DNA from 2 places in the Bacillus sp. FSL R5-0422 genome. Region 1 is predicted to be linked to the other one. Evidence: predicted binding sites of a transcription regulator. Region 1 holds the regulator's gene; the other holds the start of a gene.

Evidence for each region. The regulator LexA, encoded in region 1, represses DNA repair genes until DNA is damaged. The targets are predictions, from matches to a motif close to CGAACATATGTTCG.
Region 2: MKX52_RS10585 (DNA polymerase IV) is a predicted target of LexA. The motif match lies at 1,601-1,614, and genes of this name have one in related genera.

What each region holds. Positions count from the first base shown of each region.
Region 1 is NZ_CP152014.1:1,693,640-1,698,064, reverse strand. It holds gene tkt (transketolase) at 1-465, opposite strand, end outside; gene MKX52_RS08500 (DUF896 domain-containing protein) at 653-883, opposite strand; gene MKX52_RS08495 (recombinase family protein) at 953-1,600, opposite strand; gene yneA (cell division suppressor protein YneA) at 1,618-1,929, opposite strand; gene lexA (transcriptional repressor LexA) at 2,089-2,709, shown strand; gene MKX52_RS08480 (hypothetical protein) at 2,755-3,189, opposite strand; gene MKX52_RS08475 (IseA DL-endopeptidase inhibitor family protein) at 3,484-4,026, shown strand; gene MKX52_RS08470 (STAS domain-containing protein) at 4,059-4,425, opposite strand, start outside.
Region 2 is NZ_CP152014.1:2,080,917-2,085,341, reverse strand. It holds gene MKX52_RS10590 (YolD-like family protein) at 1-338, opposite strand, end outside; gene MKX52_RS10585 (DNA polymerase IV) at 354-1,586, opposite strand; gene MKX52_RS10580 (YfmQ family protein) at 1,736-2,185, opposite strand; gene MKX52_RS10575 (GNAT family N-acetyltransferase) at 2,460-2,939, shown strand; gene MKX52_RS10570 (GNAT family N-acetyltransferase) at 2,936-3,913, shown strand; gene MKX52_RS10565 (iron-sulfur cluster biosynthesis family protein) at 4,028-4,354, shown strand; gene MKX52_RS10560 (YqkC family protein) at 4,367-4,425, shown strand, end outside.

The sequences.
Region 1 (4,425 bases):
TCCGCAAATGCTGTATGTATAGTGATCTACAACATTAAAGTTGTCTTTGTTATACGTTTCCGCAAGATGTCTTTCTGCAAGTGCCATACCAACTGCCATGGCAATCCCTTGTCCTAAAGGACCTGTTGTGGCATCTACGCCCTCTGTATGTCCAAACTCAGGATGTCCAGGGGTTTTGCTACCCCATTGGCGGAATTGTTTTAGATCATCGATGCTCAGGTTGTATCCGCTTAAATGAAGCATGCTATATAGAAGCATAGAACCATGTCCCGCAGATAATACAAAACGGTCTCTGTTAAACCAATTTGGGTTTTGCGGACTTACGTTTAAGTGATTCGTCCATAAAGCGTATGCCATTGGTGCAGCACCCATCGGCATTCCAGGGTGACCGGAATTCGCTTTTTCAATTGCGTCTATGGAGAGAGTACGTATTGTTGCAATAGATTTCAATTCAATCGTTTCCATATAAATCCCCTTCCGTATCTTGTGTACACCATTATCATAAATCTACTGTCCTTTTTTCACAACTATTTCACGCTGAAAAAGAGTGATTTTGTCACATTTAGTTTATCGATCACCTAAAAAGTTATGCAAAAATGAAAAAAGATGAGAATGTTTTTCCCATCTTTTCAAAATTCAAGAAATCATAAGCTTAATGAAGGTTTTGATCTCTTTCTCTTTTTAATTTTTCTGGTGTGACATCGTTTCCTTCAGGGTCAACGATTTTCACGGTTTTAAGTGTATTTTTCATAGAAGAACGAAAAGCTTTTAAATACTCTTCTCTTAATTGCTTTTGTTCTGTTTTTTCAGCGTCTGACAATCCGGTCTCTTTTGACTTTTTTGAAAGCTCATTGATTCTTGCAAGCTGATTTTTAGAAATCATGACTAACTCCTTTAAAACATTTTCTCTACATACTACTAAATATCGATCACTTTGACAACAAATCAAGCTTTAGGTGATCAAACCTTTTTCATATTCTTGATACCTTCTATGGACCGTTGCTTTTGAAATGTCAAAACCTAGTGCCTGAAGAGTTGCTGCGATTTCGGCAAAGGTCATGTTGTTCTTTCTTAATCGAACAATTTCTGAAATCGGCACTTCAATACGCTCACGGCCAGGCGCATGATCCTGCTGTTTTAAATTCAGTTCGGGCTGATACCCGCCTTCTACGGCTCTTCTCATTCCCCGCTTGATTTTCAGGTTATGAATTTTTCGTTGATATTCTTCAACGACTCCGACGATCTCAATCACCATTTCATCAGCTTCTGAAAGCTCAAGCTCGCCTCTATGAAACGTACTGTACACCTTCACATTCTCTTTAAAAAGACAATGAAGAAGCGCAATTTTTGCTTGTCCTCTTCCGAGACGTGTTTCATCCTGGATAAGAACAGCATCAATTGACTTTTCTCTTAGTGTAGCTAGCATATCAAACACACCATCGCGATCTAGATCATACCCGCTTGCTTTTTCTTTAATAACTTTAACCACATTCATCTTGTGCATAGCAGCTAAAGCCAGCAATTCTTCTTCTTGTCTCTTCAGCGAGGTTTCCTGCTCTTCTTTGACAGTGCTTACTCTCGCATAGATGATTGCATTCATGTCTTCAATCGACCTTTCTACTGTACTGTTGCAAGTTGATATACGACTGGATGCTCTTTTTTGACTGGTATGACAAGGATGTCACCAGGCTGGATTTCTGTTGAAGCAAGATCATTGTGCTGAGTGACCCAGTCAATAAACGCATTTTTATCAATAGATTTGCTGTCGTTTACTTGATCAGCTAACCCCCAAAGAGTATCACCTGATTGAACTTCTATTTTAACATATTGATTTGGATCATTATGGCTTGTGACTGCAATAAGTGAGAGAAATATGCCAACGATGAATGAGAATACCCCAATAAAAATAATAGATTCTTTTAACCTCATAATGTCATCTCTCCTAATAGAATGTGTGTTCGTTCTTTCTGTCACTTATTATAAATACGAACAAACGTTTCTGTCAAACGTTTTTTTCGAACCTATGTTTGTACTGTTAGGAAAAACATGCTATAATTTCTTTAAAATTGACGTTTTGAGGTGCAAAAGATGACGAAGCTATCAAAAAGACAACTCGATATCCTGACATTCATCAAAGAAGAAGTAAAAAGTAAGGGCTATCCCCCATCCGTTCGTGAAATTGGAGAAGCTGTCGGTCTAGCATCCAGTTCAACGGTTCATGGACATTTAGCTAGACTAGAAACGAAGGGCTTAATAAGAAGAGACCCGACAAAACCTAGAGCGATCGAAGTACTAGATGAAGAGGAATTGAATATTCCAAAGAGTGCTGTAATGAACGTACCAGTCATCGGAAAAGTAACAGCAGGCTTGCCTATTACAGCTGTTGAGAATGTAGAAGAATACTTCCCTCTTCCAGAAACTTTTGCAGCACCAGATGAACAAGTATTTATGCTTGAAATTATGGGAGAAAGTATGATTGACGCAGGTATTTTGGACAAGGACTATGTCATTGTTCGTCAGCAGAGCACTGCTAACAATGGAGATATTGTCGTCGCCATGACAGAGGAAGATGAAGCGACAGTCAAGCGTTTCTATAAAGAAAATACTCACTTTAGATTACAGCCAGAAAATCCATCTATGGAACCGATTATTTTACAGAATGTAAGTATACTAGGTAAAGTGATTGGCGTATTTAGAAATATTCACTAAAAAAAGCCGGTATTTCATCAGCTAATGATGAGAACCGGCTTTTTTTTATGAACAAGAATAGGCAAGAATACTCGAGCTTGGGAAGGAACCAAATGTAAAGTTCGGCCAAATAAAGCCCGTTGTTCTCCCGAATGGCTGTGAGGACAGGACATACATTAAAAATACTTGACCGTTTCTCATAAAGACAATCGTCCATCTTCTATTACATCCCGCAGCGAATTGAACCGATTGCTGCCCTCCACCTGTTTGCCCTGAAATTAGTGACTGCATGCTTTGAGGCTGTGATAATGCTTGCTGATATTGCGAAATAATATGCTGTGGTGGAGCTGGCGGGGCTGAGCCACTAGATCCGTGCCCAGTGCCTCCTCCTCCGAATGGGAATCCTGGAAATCCTCCAACTTGTGAAGGAAACGACGGAAAACCTTGCATCTGCCTATCATATGAGTACCCATTCCACATACCTTCATACGGATAATACATATTCAACACCACTTTCTTAGACATTCATCACGATAGTATATGACATAAATGAAAAAGCGTGTTGAACGTCCAAAAAGAAACTTTTCCAAAAAACGTTTTGTTCTTCTTTAGAACGGTTAAATACTAGATATAAAGAAAAAATAAAAAAATGAAAACTTTTTGCCACCTTTAAACGTTATATATATAGAAAGAAAAGAAATAAAAAACATTTTAATTTAATACTTGTAATATCACTGTAATTATTGTAACATTTGTAACATAAGAAGTTTTCATTGAGAAAAGGAGGCAATTGCCTTGAAAAAATTATTCGTTTTATTAACTGCTATTATGCTTATGATCTCATTACAATCTACAACATTGGCCGCTTCTAAAAAACCAGCCACTTTGACAAATAAAGAAGCGTTACATATTGCCCTTGATGCACGAGAACACTTTTGGAGTGCGATGTCAGGCTACAAAATTAAGGAACATTCTGATTACAAATTAAAATCATTTAGCTATAAAGACATGACTTACAACTATCTTTCTAAAACATTTGATACAAAGAAAAAACTAAACAGCTACCTATCTCAAGTTTTCACAAAAGAAGCCATCAATCAAGGTTTAAAAGACTACCAGTTCATTGTTCATAAAGGTAAAATGGCTGTTCCAGTTGGCGACGGAGACAATATGCTTAATTGGGATAAAGCAACACCTAAACTTGTCTCTAAAAAACAAACAGTCCGCACATATGAATTCACTGTCCCAACACTTGACGGTCGCAAAGTAAAAAGAACAGTTACGTTCGAAAAAGGACAAAAAGATTGGAAAGTCACAAAAATTGACGCTGTTATCTAAATAAAAAACCAGGCCATTAATCGGCCTGGTTTTTATATTGGAGAAAATTCAGTCATGCGTTCTAATGCGTGAGCAAGTGATGCTGCCGTGCGAAATTCATTAAAAGGAAGCCCGAGCTGTACAGCGGTTTGGGCAATTTCTGGTCTGATTCCTGAAATGGTTGTCTCTACTCCAATTAACCGAAGTGATGTGACAAGATCAAAAATTTGCTGAGCCACCATTGTATCAATAATGACAACGCCCGATAAATCAATACATAAATGCTGCACACCTTTTTGTGAGCACTGTTTCAGCGTATTTTCTAAAATAATCTTTGCTCTCGCTGTATCAATATCACCTACTAACGGCAATAACGCAATATGGCTTTTTAAAACAATGACAGGTGAACTTAGCTCGTAA
Region 2 (4,425 bases), 390 kb from region 1:
AGGTCGATCGCGACGATTTGCTGCAAGGACAGGTTGAGAACATCTTCATCATTGACGATTTTTATGCGCTGCGTTTCATAATGAATGACTTTTACCCAGCCCCAAAACTGCTCTTTCCTACCTGCTGCGGCATATGTTACGCAAATCGCTTGATCCTCGGTAATCGACTGTGTGATCAAAAAATTCATTTCCTCCAGTTGATCGGTGCTCAGCGGGGGAGGGGTGTATTCTTTTTTCTTTCGTTTTTGAGCAAGCAGCTGCTCCCGGTGCTCTGGAAGCATCATTCGGCTTGATTCCCACATGAGGTTGTATCCAGGTGTTAATTTATTGGGATTCATGGCTGTTCGCCTCCGTTATTTGTAATGTCCGCCAATTTTTTCGGCGCGATGATATGCCTGGCCTGCGCTTGTCAGTGACGAAGCATGCAGCAAGGCAGCAGGTCCATACTTTATGTGGATCGCATCAAATACTTTGCTGAGTTTGTCTTTTTGAACATGATGATCAAATAAATTTAACTGATACTGGCTGTCAGACTGCAGCTGTGAGAGAGTAATACCGACACTTCGAATGGGCTGACCATCCCAGTGCTGCTGGCATAGCTGAATAGCTGCCTCTGCAATATCTGTCCCGTACTGTGTAGGTGAATGAAGCTTGATTTGTCTATGAAATCCAGTCGGGTGAGAAAAATCAGCGCCTCTCACGCCAACAGACACTGTTTGACCAAGATAATGCTTAAAGCGTGCACGTCTTGCCACTTCTTCGCTCAATTCAAGAAGAGCGACTTTGATGTCCTCAAAAGACGCATAATCATGGGGGAGAGTCATATGATGTCCCACCGCTTTTTGCTCATTATGTGTGTGTACGGTGACCGGAGAGGGATCATGCCCTAATGCTGTTCGCTGCAAAAGTTCTCCGTTGATTCCCCAGCGTTTTTTAAGCCGATCTAACGGATAAGTAGCAAGCGTTCCGATGGTACTAATGCCCATTCGTTTTAAATGGTGCTCCATTCGTTTACCAACGCCAAATAATTTTCCAATCGGAAGCGGCCATAAATCAGCCGAAACACTGTCTGCGCGAAGTTCATAGATGCCAGATGAGTTTTTTTTAGCAAAATGGTCACAAGCCATTTTGGCGAGTACTTTATTAGGACCGATGCCAACACGTGCGTAAATACCGGTCTGGTTCATAATGGTAGTTTGTATATTTTGAGCGATCTCACGGGGAGAACCGAGTAGTGTCAGACTGCCTGTAATATCGAGAAATTGTTCATCAATTGAATATGGTTCGACAAGATCTGTGTATTGTTCAAGCAGTTCTGTGATCATGACAGAAATATCAAGATAACGCTGCATCCGGGGGCGTACGACGACAGCTTCGGGGCATTTCTCCTGTGCTTCCCATAATCTTGATGCATTTTGTACGCCCCGTTTTTTAGCAAGCGGGCAGGCAGCAAGTACGACCCCGCTCCGCCGCTCAGGATCTCCAGAGACGATGAGCGGCACATCCTTCAAGTGGGGAGCCTCCACTTTTTCGACTGACGCATAAAACGATTGCATATCCACAAGCAGAATGGCTCGTTCATTCATTATTTTCACCTCTTAGAACGTATGTTCTGTTCTTATTGTAACCGTCAGGAGGCGAAATTGATACTGGTAAATCATTCAAAGAAAAGAGTGTAAAACCATACAAAAAAGACAAAGTGGAAAACACTTCGTCTCATTTGATACAACATATTTTAAGCATGTGCTAAATTGTAAGATGTTTGGAGCGGCTCAGAACGCAAACGATAGGCCGTCAGTTTTTTCTTAGGCTTATGAGTAAATTGCCGAACCACATCTACGTGGTCATCGTAATGATACAGATAAAGGGTCACATCATGCTTACCAAGCTTTGTTTGCATAGTAAGCGGTGCAGGCCCTTCCTGCGGATGAAGAAAACGCTCTTCATCACCAGGATAAATATAATAGCGTTCAATAAAGATCGCATCATTAAAATGTTGAATAATGTCAGATGCTTGTTGATCATCGAGCGGACGATCTTCAAACATGATCGTTGTTTGATCACTTGTTACTTTTGCATGCACTGCATAACGACTAAAAAGGCGTTCCACAACACCAGAAGGCAGCGAAGTGACAAGAAGCTTTAAAAGACTAAACACAACAAGTGAAGTAACAATCCAAACCAATATCATCATCTCCAATAAACATTTGTTACATTTCCTATATGAACCATCTTAACATACCAAAAGAATGAAACTTTCGCACAAAAAGTGAACTTTTTGAAATAAGTGTGAAGATTTAAAAGGAGATGACGGTGAAAGAACGAAATCAACAAAGCTGAAAGAAAAAAGGCAGGCACGTAATCTTTACAAATAATTCATCGGACAGGTAGACTATTGAAACAACAGGTTTTTATAAAAAAGAGAGTGGTAAGCCAAAATGAAAAGGGGCGAGGTCATCATGATACGTCAAGTGAAGCCGTCAGATTTTTATGCCGTCACATCCGTCATCCAAAGCTGGTGGGGAGGTAGGGATTTGCGCGCAAAATTGCCGAAACTATTTTTTGAACATTTTCAGCAAACAAGTTTTGTCGTCGTCGAAAAAGGTGAACTGATTGGCTTTTTAGTCGGTTTTTTATCGCAATCTCATTCAGATGAAGCGTATATTCACTTTGTTGGGGTACATCCTGATCACCGGAAATTAAAGATCGGCAAAATCCTCTATCAAGCGTTTTATGAAGCGGCTCAAAAGGAAGGGAGAACAACAATTAAAGCTGTCACAGCTCCTGTTAATAGAGTCTCCATTGCTTACCATACAAAACTCGGTTTTCAAATCGAAAAGGGAGATAAAACAGTGGACGGCATTTCAGTTTTTTCAGATTACGACGGCATTCATGAAGACCGTGTGTTATTTGTGAAAAAGCTGGAGGAAAAGGTATGATCATTCGGCTCGATCAACAAAACAAAGAGCAAGCAAAACAAATTTTACATATCCAACTTGCCGCATATCAGCGCGAGGCAGAACAAATTGGCTATCAAGATTTACCACCCTTAAAACAAACGGTCAAAGACATTATGAAAACAGATGAGAAATTCATAGGGTTTGAGACAGAAGGACAGTTGTTAGGAATCGCTTCATATGAAATGCATGAGGACAGAATTGTCCTCAGCCGATTGGCTGTGCACCCTCATCATGTCCATCAAGGAATCGGAACAAAGCTGATGCAATTCATTATCAATCATCAACTACCAATTGAGCTCACTACGGCGGAAGCGAATACCCCAGCGATTCAGCTCTATGAAAAGCTAGGGTTTCAACAGACGGATCGTTTACAAGTAGAAAACAATCTGATCTTAACCAAAATGGAACGGTCGATGCTTCGAAAGGTAGAAGTGATTGAATATCAAACGAGCTGGCCAGACGAATGTCGCCGTGAGCTTGCCAAGCTGAAAGAGGTGGTGGGCAGTAACTGGATAAATGGTCACCACATTGGCAGTACGTCAATCAAAGGCATGGCCGCCAAGCCGATCATTGATATCCTGCTAGAAGTGAAACATATTAGTGATTTAGATGAGTGTAACCATCTGTTTCGTCAGCTTGGATATGAACCACTAGGAGAATATGGACTTCAAGGAAGACGTTTTTTTAGAAAAGGCGGTTTGAATCGATCACATCACGTTCACGCCTATGAAACTGGTCATAATGATGTGAAAAGACATTTGGTGTTTCGTGATTATTTAAAAGCAACACCTGAGCGTGCTAAAGCTTATGCAGATAAAAAGCGCCAATTGGCAAAAGCCCATCCGGAAGATATGGAAAATTATATCAATGGAAAAGATGCCATTATTAAAGAGATTGAACAAGAGGCATTCAAATGGTCAAAGCAGTTGAAAGACAAAGGACGATACAAGTAAACGTTTTTACATAGAACAAGGTATTTTGGCATCGAGACTGGCAAGGGGCTGAACATGTTTAATTGATGGTTGGTATGTTACAATGGAACAATCAACGAAAAAAGGATGTTCGGCATGTATATTCATATAACAGAACCAGCAGCAGCGTTCCTTACAAAACGACAAGCAGAGCATGAAACGAAAGAACTGCTTCTTCGCTATGATTCAGATGGATGCGGCTGTGCGGTGAGCGGTGTCCCCATGATTTGGCTCATAGGTGAAAGAACGGGTGAGTGGGAACAGCTCAAGCATAATCAGCCATTTAAACTGTATATACACACAGCACAAAAGGTCTTTTTTGACGAGGAAATGACCATTGATTTTAATGAAAAAGCCAACACACTCATGCTGAAAAGCCCTCAACAAATACTCAGCCCGAGAATGGGTATACTTGTAAAGTAAGGTGGAAATGTAGTGGATCAAAAGCTAAAAGTGATACAAAACACGGCACAAAATAAGACATGGGTGTCGTT